DNA from 3 places in the Pedobacter sp. Leaf132 genome. Region 1 is predicted to be linked to each of the others. Evidence: riboswitches for the same ligand, from Rfam matches in the RefSeq annotation. Region 1 holds a riboswitch; each other region holds the start of a gene.
What was found. Region 1 has a riboswitch for S-adenosylmethionine ahead of metH (methionine synthase). Riboswitches for the same ligand answer to the same signal wherever they lie in the genome.

Region 1 (4,293 bases):
AGCTATACTTCGATAAGCAGATTTACAATTTTCTTTTACATCCCCAATGGGATGAATTTGGTTCGAATACCTTATACATGAAAGTGCTTTTTGTTGATTATGATAGAAGTTATGCCATTATTGAATTTATTGGAGAATGGAACGACGCTATAAATAATGACATCATGTTGCTTAAACGCGATATTTTGGAATTAATGATGGATGAAGGCATTAATAAATTCATCCTTATAGGAGAAAATGTACTCAATTTTCATTCATCTGATGATAGTTATTATGAGGAATGGTTTCAGGAGGTTGAAGATGGGTGGATTGTGGGCATAAATTTTCAGGAGCATGTAATCCGGGAGTTTAAGGATAACAGCATCGATTATTACATAAACTTTGGTGGCTCCTTTGATGAAATGCCTTGGCGTACACTAAAACCGTTACAATTCTTTAAAAAAGTTGAAGAGTTGCTGACAAAAAGATTGAATTAAAATATCTATTTTTATATAATTTAAATACACAAAATAAAAAATGGAACAACAAAATTATCAATATCAAGATAACAGCGTTTTTGTACAACAAGGCTCTGTTTCTAAAAAATTCTTTGCAAACGTATTTACCTGGATGTTTGTAGCACTTAGTCTCTCAACAATTGCGGCTTACCTATTTAGTCAGAACGAGCAATTGATGCAATATTTATTAACTGTTAATCCATCAACAGGAAAAGTTGGTATGTCTATTTTCGGTTACATCGCAATGTTTGCACCACTTGGTTTAGTTTTATTAATGGGATTTGGTTTGAGCAAGCTTTCATATACTTCATTAATTGGTGTATTTGTGCTTTATTCTGTTTTAACGGGCATTAGCTTAAGCTTTATTTTATTGGCCTATACATCTGGTTCAGTTGTAAGCTGCTTTGCAGGTGCAGCTGGCATTTTTGGTATTATGGCGGTAATGGGTTACACGACTAACATCGATTTAAGCAAATTCGGTCCGATTTTAATGGTTGGTGTAATTGCTTTGGTAATTGCTAGTTTGGTAAATATGTTTATCCAAAGTGAGCAATTTAGCTTGTTTATGGCTTTCATCGGTATCGCAATTTTTACCGCTTTAACCGCTTATGATGTTCAAAAAATTAAAAGAATTGGTGAAGGTATCGAAGCAAACGGCGAACAGGTTTTACAAGTAGAATCTAAGAAAATGGCCATCGTAGCAGCCTTATCTTTATATCTGGATTTTTTAAACATTTTCCTTTTCTTACTTCGTATTTTTGGAAGCAGAAAATAACTTGTAACAGAACAATATTTTAAAGGCTGCGCAATTTTGCGTGGCCTTTGTAATTTTATTTGGCTTCAAGGCGATAATTTTTGGAATTGATGTTGCTTTGTTGCATTTTTGTATGCTTATTAAGAAAGACGGAGGGATTAGACCCAACGATGTCTTAGCAACCTGTGCCCACACAAGGTGCTAAATTCTAATCTCAGCAGTGGCGAGAGAAGATAAGTTAAGAAGGTAAATCAATCTGCCAACTTTTTAAATAAGCTTTAAGTATCAGGTATAAAGTATCAAGTATCAAGACGCACGTCTATATTTTGTGCTAATTATCTGCAGTTAGATTGATGTCTGGGAATCTTGATACTCGATACTAACTACTTGCTACTAGAAACAACAAATGAGTATAAGAGAAGAACTAGAGAAACGTATTTTGGTAATTGATGGTGCGATGGGTACCATGATTCAGCGTTATACGTTAACTGAAGAGGATTTTAGAGGGGAGCGTTTTAAGGATCATCCTTGTGATGTTAAGGGCAATAACGATTTGCTTAACATAACTCGTCCGGATATTATTAAGGCCATTCACCTGGAATATTTAAAAGCAGGTGCCGATATTATCGAAACCAATACCTTTAGTACGCAAAGGATTTCTATGGCAGATTACCAGATGGAAGATTTGTCGTACGAATTAAGTTTTGAGGGTGCTCGGGTTGCTAAAGAAGCTGCGTTAGAATTTATGGCTGAAAACCCAGACCGCAAATGTTTTGTTGCAGGTGCTATTGGTCCAACCAATCGTACGCTTTCTATGTCGCCAAATGTTAACGACCCAGGTTATAGAGCTATCTATTTCGATGAATTGGAAGAAGCCTATTACGAGCAGGTTCGTGGTTTGGTAGATGGTGGTTCGGATGTATTGCTTATTGAAACCATTTTTGATACTTTAAATGCAAAGGTGGCAATTGTGGCCATTAAAAAATACGAAGAAGTTATCGGTCGTAAGCTCGAAATTATGATTTCGGGAACCATTACCGATGCTTCTGGCAGAACATTATCCGGTCAAACAGCCGAGGCTTTTTTAAACTCGGTTATGCATGCAAAACCTTTGAGTATTGGTTTCAACTGTGCTTTGGGTGCAAAAGAAATGCGTCCGCATATTGAAGAATTAGCTACAAAAGCTGGTTGTTATGTTTCTGCTTATCCAAATGCAGGCTTACCAAACGAGTTTGGCGCTTACGATGAGCAACCGCATGAAACCGCTCATTTGGTAGATGATTTTATCCAGTCGGGTTTTGTTAATATTGTTGGTGGTTGTTGCGGTACCACGCCAGACCATATTGGCTGCATCGCAAAAAATGCAAAAAAGGCAGCGCCACGCAAAATCCCAGCTATTGAACCATTTATGCGTTTGAGTGGCTTAGAGCCGGTAACCATAACACCTGATAGTATTTTTGTAAATGTTGGGGAAAGAACCAATATCACAGGCTCGCCTAAATTTTCAAAACTTATTTTAGGTGGCGATTATGAAGCAGCATTAGCAGTTGCACTGCAACAGGTTGAAGGTGGCGCTCAGATAATCGATGTAAATATGGACGAAGGCATGCTTGATTCAGAAGCTGCCATGTCGAAATTTTTAAACCTTATTGCTTCAGAACCTGATATTGCAAAGCTTCCGATTATGGTCGATTCATCTAAATGGTCGGTTATAGAAAATGGCTTGAAATGTTTGCAAGGTAAAGGGATTGTAAATTCAATTTCACTTAAAGAAGGCGAAGATAAGTTTAAAGAAAGCGCCCGTAAAATTATGCAATTCGGCGCTGCCGTTGTAGTAATGGCTTTCGATGAACAAGGTCAGGCCGATAATTACGAGCGTAGAAAAGAAATTTGCAAGCGTAGCTATGATATTTTAGTTAACGAAATCGGTTTCCCACCGGAAGATATTATTTTCGACCCGAATATTTTAACGGTAGCAACGGGTTTAGAAGAGCATAACAACTACGCTGTTGATTTTATAAATGCCACAAGGTGGATAAAAGAAAACCTTCCTCATGCTAAAGTAAGCGGCGGTGTTTCTAATATTTCTTTCTCATTTAGAGGAAATAATGTCGTTCGAGAAGCGATGCACTCTGCATTTTTATACCATGCCATTCAGGCGGGTTTAGATATGGGAATCGTAAATGCCGGCATGCTCGAAGTTTATCAGGAAATTCCACCAGAATTATTAGAACGTGTAGAGGACGTGCTTTTAAACAGAAGGGAAGATGCTACAGAGCGATTGGTTGAATATGCAGATACTGTAAAATCAAAAGGTAAAGAACTTGTTAAAGATGAGGAGTGGAGAAAAGGAACGGTTGAAGAACGCCTTTCACATTCTTTGGTTAAGGGAATTGTAGAGTATTTGGATGATGATGTTGAAGAAGCCCGTCAGAAATACGCTCGCCCGATTCAGGTAATTGAAGGCCCGTTAATGGATGGGATGAACATTGTGGGCGATTTATTTGGTGCCGGTAAAATGTTTTTGCCGCAGGTTGTAAAATCAGCAAGGGTAATGAAAAAAGCTGTTGCTTATTTATTGCCTTTTATCGAGCAAGAAAAATTAGATAATCCGGATCAAAACCAAAGTTCATCGGCCGGTAAAGTTTTGATGGCAACCGTTAAGGGAGATGTTCATGACATTGGAAAAAACATTGTTGGTGTTGTACTGGCTTGTAACAACTTCGAAATTGTAGATATGGGCGTGATGGTTCCGGCACAAGACATCATCAAAAAAGCAAAAGAAATTAATGCAGATATTATTGGTTTAAGTGGGTTAATTACGCCTTCTTTGGATGAAATGGTACATTTCGCCAAAGAAATGGAGCGTGAAAATTTCACTATCCCTTTAATTATTGGTGGCGCAACAACTTCCCGAATTCATGCTGCGGTTAAGGTTGCTCCGAACTATTCTGGTCCGGCTATACACGTTCTGGATGCCTCAAGAAGTGTTACGGTTTGCAGCACTTTAATGAATCCGGAAACCCGGGATGACTATATTGC
Region 2 (4,293 bases), on a different contig from region 1:
GGTTTCGAAATGAAACCATGGGCACTCGGTTCTAACGGTTGGGGTGCAGGTTATTTGGGTGAATATAATACCATGGCTGCATTTGTTGCCGAAGCCGTTTTTACATTTATCTTCTTATTGGTTATTTTCGGTGCAACATCTACAAAAAATATTAATGGTGGTTTTGCCGGCTTAGCAATCGGTTTAAGCCTTGTGCTTATTCATATCGTTGGCATCCAGATAACGGGCGTATCTGTAAATCCTGCCCGAAGCATTGGTCCTGCTGTGCTTGCAGGCGGTGTTGCACTAAGTCAGGTTTGGTTGTTTATCCTCGCTCCTATCACTGGAGCCATTTTAAGCGCTGTAGTTTGGAAAACTATTTTAGAAAAAACTAGTTAAAAATGTAAAATGGATAATGGGAGATGTAGAAAACATCAAAAAATCTATACACATTCTCTATTCTGGTAATTCAGAAATCGAATATTGAGCACCAAATAAAAAGGGTAAAATGGAATTTCCATTTTACCCTTTTTAGCTATTATACTTGAGAAATTTATTCCATCTCTCATCCTACGTCATTATAGGTTTTTTACAATTGCCTCGTCCATAGGTTTTGTTTTTGAACGGAAACGATGAACCAACTCACCCTTTTCATTAATTAAAAACTTCTCAAAATTCCATTTAATATCACCTTGCTCTTCTGTATTGGTTTGCGTAGTTAAATATTTAAATAATGGCGTAATATCATCACCTTTTACACTGCTTTTTTCGGCAAGTAAAAAAGACACACTGTATTTACCTGTACAAAATTGTTTAATTTCTGCGTTAGAAGAAAATTCTTGTCCGCCGAAATTACCAGCCGGAAAACCAATTAAAACAACTTTTTTACCGTATTGCTTTTGAAGTTTTTCCAAATCTTCATATTGTGGCGTGTAACCACATTTAGAAGCGGTGTTAACAATTAAAATTTTCTTTCCTTTAAATTTAGAAAGTTTAATTTCTTTACCATCAATGGTTTTAAAACTGAAATCGTAAACATTTTTTGGTGGCGAAGGCATCAAAAAGTTCAGGAGGATTAAAATTGTGCTTATCATTTTATGTTTATTTTATATACGAATATAGTTACAAATAGTTTTTTGCTTTAGCTTTTTGTTATAAATCTATTTAGGATTACAAATTGTAGACAATTTTGCCGAATAATTGGCATTTAATGGCTCGTTGGTTTGCACCAATCGCTGAGAATCTGTATTCGCCGGACAAGCAATATCGCCTGCTGCATCGTAAACTAATCTATTTCCATTGGCTACCAAATCTTTGGGCACATAAACCTGAACTTTAGTAATAGCATAACCTGAAGGAAAATAGCGAACATAATAACCATCTGGATGTTTAGTCCAGATTCCGCTTGGCACATCAGCACGCGGTGGAGCCATACCCGCAAGTATTGCATATTTTTCCATATCTGCATAGGTGTAGTTACCAGAAGAAACCAATTGACGGATATTATTTTCGGCTTCAAATACGGCTTTCAGACCTGATGGCAATTGGTCTTTAGCTTTTTCCATTACATCGAATGGTAAAATTCCTAATGCACCGCCTTCTAATTGAGTAAGTTGTTTTGGAGTTAATAATTTGATAGCGGTAACTTTAACTTGTCCGGCATGATCTGCAAATTTTGTTCTGGCGATGATGGTCCATAATAAAACCTGAATATCATGTTGTTCAACTTCAGGATGTTTTTCGGCACTTTTTAAAATGGATACCACTATTTCTTCCTTCTGACCTAAAACTGGTGCAAACATATATCCATCGCCCTTTGATGGTGCAAAAGTCCCGGCTTTAAGGCAATAACTTTTGTTTGTCATTTCATAAAATCCCTCACATAAAACAAAACCACCATCCGGATTTTTTGGCAATAAATATAAGGGCTGGAATTTTGCATTGGCATTGAAGCCGGGCATTTCTTCGCCTTCGCGATTAACATCTTCAAAATTTGTTGAAATGGCTTCTGGTTGCTTTAAAAACTTATCCACGCCGAGCGCTTTAGCACCTTGAGCTGTTCCAACTTTAAGTAATTTATCTTTTAATCCGCCAAATTGGGCATTAGCGGTTAGGTTAGCTGCTGAAAAAGCTAGCGTAAAGAGCATTATTTTTAAATTTTTCATTGATGATTAGATTTTGCAGGTATCACAAACTTAGAACTTTACAATTAATTCTGTGTAAATTTTAATGTGATTATTAAATATTTAAAATTTATTTGCCTCAAATTCATCTTTTTATAAAAAATACAGAATTTAATTTTGTGAATTAAAATATTATTCAGACATTTGAAACATTATTTGGCGAAAAGCTAAATAAAAGTCAATCTTTATTCAGATTGATTTATAAAGAAGTGGCGAGAGACTGGCTCCATGACCCACTGGCAACCCTCAGAAAGAGAAGGTGCCAATTCCTGACCGGATAACAAGGTGTTAACCGGAGATATAAATTACAACTGATGAAAACATTAAATCTTCAATCGCAAAGCGAGAAAATTACAAGGCTGAAAAAGTTAGAACTTTCTTTAATTTCATTGATGTGTTTTGATATGCAGGCGACTACGTGTATGTGCTGTTGCATACAGTAATCTAAAAATCTTCCATTCTTGTCTCTTTATCAAATTGGAAGGTCCCAAATAATTGGGATACGCAAATTTAAATTATCGCGGTTACCAATTTGTAATCAGATACCTAAGCATCTAAACATTCACTACATTAATTATTAAGAACATGTCAACCTCATATAAATTTGAAACTTTACAATTACACGCCGGACAAGAAATAGACCCAACTACGGGTTCAAGAGCTGTTCCGATTTACCAAACAACATCATACGGATTTAAAAACGCGGAACACGGCGCAAATTTATTTGCATTAAAGGAGTTTGGGAATATCTATACCCGTTTAATGAACCCAACAACTGATGTTTTTGAAAAAAGAATTGCAGCATTAGAAGGCGGAGTAGCAGCTTTGGCCGTTGCCTCAGGTCAGGCAGCTCAGTTTATCGCTTTGCATAATATTTTAGAGGCTGGAGATAGCATTGTTTCATCATCACATATATATGGTGGAACTTACAACCAGTTTAAAGTTTCATTTAAACGTTTAGGTATTCATGTTGATTTTGCAAACCCTGATGTTCCGGAAGAATTCGAGGAAAGAATCACAGAAAAAACTAAAGCCATATATCTTGAAACAATTGGTAATCCTGCATTTAGTGTTCCAGATTTTGAAAAAATTGCCGCTATCGCGAAAAAATATGATATTCCTTTAATTGTTGATAATACTTTTGGTGCTGGCGGATATTTGTTTAAACCCTTAGAGCATGGCGCCAACATTGTGGTAGAATCTGCAACAAAGTGGATTGGCGGCCATGGAACAAGCATCGGCGGGGTTATCATTGATGGCGGAAATTACAATTGGGGCAACGGTAAGTTCACACAATTTACAGAACCATCAGAGGGTTATCACGGTTTGGTTTTTAATGATGTTTTTGGTATCGGCGGTCCTTTCGGGAACATTCAATTCATCATCCGTGCACGTGTAGAAGGTTTACGAGATTTAGGTCCTGCCCTATCTCCCTTCAACTCATTCTTATTATTACAAGGTTTAGAAACCTTATCACTTCGTGTACAACGCCATGTAGATAATGCTTTGGAATTAGCAACCTGGCTGGAAAATCATCCTTTGGTTAAGGAAGTGCAATACCCGGGATTAGCAAGCAGCAAGTACAATAATTTAGCTAAAAAGTATTTGAGCAATGGTTTTGGTGGCGTGTTAACTTTCGAACTTAATGGTACAAAAGAAAACGCAACTCAGGTTATCGACAGCTTGAAGTTAGTTTCACACTTAGCTAATGTTGGCGATGCTAAAACTTTGATAATTCAACCATCAGCTACAACGCACCAACAATTAAGCGAAACAGAACAATTAGCCGCAGGCGTAAAGCCAAATGCATTAAGGGTTTCTGTTGGTATTGAGCATATTGATGATATTAAGGCAGATTTTGAGCAAGCTTTTGCAAGTATCGGCTCGGGAATTACAGAATAAATTTGCTAACATAAACACATTTTTACTACGATTGAACAATTTATAATGAGTATTTCATCAACATATAACTACCCAAAACAATTTAAGCTAGAGAGTGGAAAGAAACTTCGCAATCTGCAAATTGCTTATCAAACTTATGGAAAACTTAACGCCAACAAGGATAATGTAATTTGGGTTTGCCATGCTTTAACAGCTAATGCCGATGTTTTTGAATGGTGGGAAGGTTTAT
Region 3 (4,293 bases), on a different contig from region 1:
ATTTTGGTTTTACACAGCGTATCGAGCGACCGGGAATTGATAATTTAAATCCTTTTGTTGACCGTTCTATTCCAAATTTTGAATCAACCGGAAATCCAGACTTAAAAGCTGTTTTGAGTAATAATTTTGAATTGACGTACAGCCGATTTAAGAAAGGCTCTATAAATGCCGGTTTAGCCTACAGTTTTGCTAATAATACCATACAAACAATATCTATTTACAACGATGTTAATAAAATTACCAGAACAAGTTTCGCCAACGTTGGTAGAAATAAAAACTTGGGTTCCAACATAAATATAAATTATCCATTAACCACAAAGTGGAATTTAAGCTTAAGCGGCAACCTTGGCTATGCCTGGTTGGAAGGCACAATTAATGGTGTGTTGACTAAAAATGAAGGTGTTTCTGGATATGTTTATTTAAACACAGGTTATAAATTTGAAAAGCAATGGCGAGCAAATGCAAGTTTTAATTATAGCAGTGCTGATGTTTTATTACAAGGCCGTTCTGGTGAATATTATTACATGTCGTTTAGTGGAAGCAAGGAAATTATTAAAGATAAGTTAACGATTTCGGCAGGTATAAATAATCCATTTATAAAATACCGAATTTATGAAACGCTAACTGAAGGACCAAATTTTACACAGCGTTACCGTGGCGAAAACTACAATCGTTCGTTTAACATGAGTTTAAACTGGAAATTTGGAAAGCTGAAGGATTCTATTAAAAAGAGCCAAAGAAGCATCAGTAATGATGATGTGAAATCAAGCGGTAGCAAATCAGGAAGTTAATGTTGTAAAGCTGAACATTACGCTGTTATGGATTGGTTTTACACATCATCGTCATTCTCGCGAAAGCGGGAATCCTAAAGCGTAACGAAATAATATTATGCTTTAATATGCCCATTCAAGCTGAGCATGACGACCTCTCTAAATATTATTTCTTCAATACTTACTCATTCAATAAACTATCCACTTCCTTATTAAACTCCTCTACAAATGCAGTATAGAATTTTCCGGTTGCTGGTCCGCTGTAACCTGTATGAATCTTCGCAACTTCGCCATTTTTGTTAATAAATATGGTTGTTGGGAACGATAAGAAGTTATTCAATGCAGGTAAAGATTCAGAAACTAATTTTTTATCTGGTTTACCGGCAATCACCTGGTCGTATTTTATATCAAACTTCTCACGGAAACCGTTAATGGCTTTCTTTAAATAAGCAGAATCCAATTGTCTTTCGTAATGGATTGCAATTACTTCAACACCTCTCTTCTTGTTTTCCTTGTACCAAGGTGCAATAAATGAGGCTTCATCAACGCAATTTGGGCACCATGTTCCGGTAATGGTTATGATAACAGGTTTACCACGGTATTTTTCATCACTCAGTGAAATCTTTTTTCCGTTAACATCCGGAAAAGAAAAGTCTAAAGTTTTGTAACCCTCTTTCAAATAGGTAAGTTTGTAAGCATCAGGTAACTCAGCATTCTGGTTTTGGATACCTGTAAAAGCTATACTTCCTCTTGAATTTATAGATTCTCCGGTAATTTCTCCTTTTTGAGAAAAACTGCCTTTGTAGTAAGCAGGAGCCATGCCGATAAAACTGGATAAGTAAAAGTTATTACCTTCCACTATACCTTCAAGATAACGCGAATCTCCTGTAACTCTTAAAAAAGTTCCTGTTAATTTATCACCTGTTTGCTTAAAAACACCAACAGATTTTTCGTCTTTTCCGCTCGGATTTTTGAAAGTGACAGCATAAGTGCCAGAAAAATTTGCTGCAGGTTTTTCTCCAGAATTTTTAAACCTAAAATTTTCACCTCTTTTTGCAATTAAAACCAGTGGTTTTCCAGAATTATCTTGCTTTCTTAACGTACCTGTTAAAGAATCGCCTATAAGCTTTACCGCAATTTCGTTATCAAACTGGTCTAATTTTATACTTAAAGAATCTTCCTTCTGATAGACTTTCCCACCATCAAAACGTTCATCGCCATTAAGAAAAACTATTTTGTCATTATTAATTTCGAAGTTAAAAGGAACTTCTACACCAGGCTTAATTTGAAAAAGACCTCTCCAATTGCCATTTGCAGTTTTGTTAACTGTTGATGATATTTTAGATGGTTGCAGTTTTTTATTGGTTTGGGCATGTGCATTTATTATGCTTAAGCCCAAGCTTAATATGATGAGTATCGACTTTATTTTCATGGGATGATTTTTAATTCCGGCTCAAAGGTAAGCACTTAAAATAATATTTTCAATAAAATCTATAGAATTTGTAGACTATTAAAAAAATATACTATCTTTGCAGCAGTTATTTTAAAATGCTTATCGAGAAAGGTGGAGGGAATGGCCCTTTGAAACCTTAGCAACCAGCCTTATTTGGGTATGGTGCTAATTCCAACCCGTAAAGGGGTAGTTAAGTCAGTTTGATGCCAAGTAAATATTGATGACAATATATGAGAGCACTTCTGATTTTTCGGAAGTGCTTTTTTTATAAAAGTATTTCTTTGGAATGAAACGATTTGCTTTTTAAATGGCTCTTAAAAAATATTTAAATGAAAAAACCTGACGAGCAAAAGTTAAAAATTTCTACAGTTCCTAACTGTAAAACCATCCGAATGTGCATGGAGCTATGTTGTAGCTCATAAAGCTGAGCGCTAAGCTCCCAAATCTAAGATCAATTTAATGTTACAAAAAAATCGACACAGAGCGATGTGGCATTGCTTTGCCTAAAAAATCAAAAGTATAATTAATCATTTCTAATTAAGTTAACATGTATAAAAAAGTAAAGCTATCAGCATTTTTGTTTTTGCTATTGCTATCTACATTTGTTCGTGCTCAAAATATAGCAGTATCGGGCACTGTTAAAGACGCCACCGGAGAGGTTTTGCCGGGCGTTTCTGTATTTGTAAAAGGAACAAAACAAGCCGTTATATCAAATAATGAGGGTGCATTTACCTTAAACCTAAATGGTAAGGGAACACTTGTTTTTTCTTATATCGGCTACACAACTAAAGAAGTTGAAGTTTTATCAAGTACATCATCACTATCTGTTGTATTAAGTGATGCAAATAATTCGTTGGATGAAGTTGTAGTTACAGCCTTAGGCATCTCTAAGCAGAAAAAATCTTTAGGATATGCCGTTCAGGAGCTTAAAGGAGAAAATCTGGCCGAAGCCAAAGAAACAAATTTAGTTAATGCGCTTGCGGGTAAAGTTGCGGGTGTAAGGGTTACGAACAGTCAGGGCGATATGGGTTCATCCAGAATTGTAATTCGTGGAGAAACTTCAATTTCTGGGAATAACCAACCGCTTTTTGTTATCGATGGAATACCGGTTGATAATTCGCAGCTAAATTCTGCCGGAGCTAGAGATTACGCCAACACTATTTCAGATATCAACCCAAATGATATTGAATCGATGAGCGTGTTAAAAGGTCCAAATGCTGCGGCTTTGTACGGTTCTCGTGCTGCGGCTGGTGTAATCATCATCAAAACAAAATCGGGTAAAACTAAAAAAGGGTTGGGCGTAACTTTTAATTCAAATGCTGTAATAGAAAGTTTGCTAACGCTTCCAAAATATCAAAACGTATTTGGACAAGGCTCCGAAGGTAAATTTAGTTATGTTGATGGTAAAGGTGCAGGGATTAATGATGGTGTTGATGAAAGCTGGGGTCCAAGAATGAACGGACAGCTTATACCTCAGTTTTTTTCTAAAGGCGTAGCCGTTCCATTTGAGGCACATCCGGATAATGTTCGCGATTTCTTTGAAACAGGTTATGCCTTAACCAATGGTTTATCAATTGAAGATGCTGGCGAAAAATTTGATTATCGCTTATCTTACAATAACCTTAAACAGGTTGGTATTGTTCCAAACTCTGGACAAGGGAAAAACTCCTTTGCTTTAAATACAACCTTAAGAATCAATCCAAAACTAACTTTAACAGCTAATGCAAATTACAGCAAGCTTGGTTCTGATAATTTATCGGGTACGGGCGGTTCTCGCTCTACAAGTACCATGCTTCAATTCACCTGGTTTGGCAGGCAAGTAGATATTAATCGCCTAAAAAACTATTTAGATGAGAACGGAAATACGTTTAACTGGAACAATAGTTACTACAGCAATCCATATTGGGTGGCTTATGAAAATACAGTTTCTCAAAACAGAAACCGAATTATAGGTAGTATTGGCTTAAATTATAAAATTATTGAAGGCTTAAATTTTAACTTCCGTACCGGAACAGATTATTATAACGATAGAAGAAAGATTAAAATAGCTTATGGTACAAATGGTACGCC

Region 2: it holds a riboswitch for S-adenosylmethionine, as region 1 does, so the genes downstream of both, LUA86_RS06180 (O-acetylhomoserine aminocarboxypropyltransferase/cysteine synthase family protein) here and metH (methionine synthase) in region 1, are expected to answer to the same signal.
Region 3: it holds a riboswitch for S-adenosylmethionine, as region 1 does, so the genes downstream of both, LUA86_RS06395 (SusC/RagA family TonB-linked outer membrane protein) here and metH (methionine synthase) in region 1, are expected to answer to the same signal.

What each region holds. Positions count from the first base shown of each region.
Region 1 covers NZ_CAKLBO010000001.1:591,193-595,485, forward strand. Annotated here, with positions in the region: gene LUA86_RS02555 (hypothetical protein) at 1-476, shown strand, start outside; gene LUA86_RS02560 (Bax inhibitor-1/YccA family protein) at 517-1,272, shown strand; SAM riboswitch class I at 1,386-1,491, shown strand; gene metH (methionine synthase) at 1,658-4,293, shown strand, end outside.
Region 2 covers NZ_CAKLBO010000002.1:545,708-550,000, forward strand. Annotated here, with positions in the region: gene aqpZ (aquaporin Z) at 1-378, shown strand, start outside; gene LUA86_RS06170 (glutathione peroxidase) at 558-1,073, opposite strand; gene LUA86_RS06175 (hypothetical protein) at 1,140-2,144, opposite strand; SAM riboswitch class I at 2,359-2,469, shown strand; gene LUA86_RS06180 (O-acetylhomoserine aminocarboxypropyltransferase/cysteine synthase family protein) at 2,748-4,064, shown strand; gene metX (homoserine O-acetyltransferase) at 4,110-4,293, shown strand, end outside.
Region 3 covers NZ_CAKLBO010000002.1:594,846-599,138, reverse strand. Annotated here, with positions in the region: gene LUA86_RS06405 (outer membrane beta-barrel family protein) at 1-791, shown strand, start outside; gene LUA86_RS06400 (peroxiredoxin) at 952-2,202, opposite strand; SAM riboswitch class I at 2,320-2,420, shown strand; gene LUA86_RS06395 (SusC/RagA family TonB-linked outer membrane protein) at 2,771-4,293, shown strand, end outside.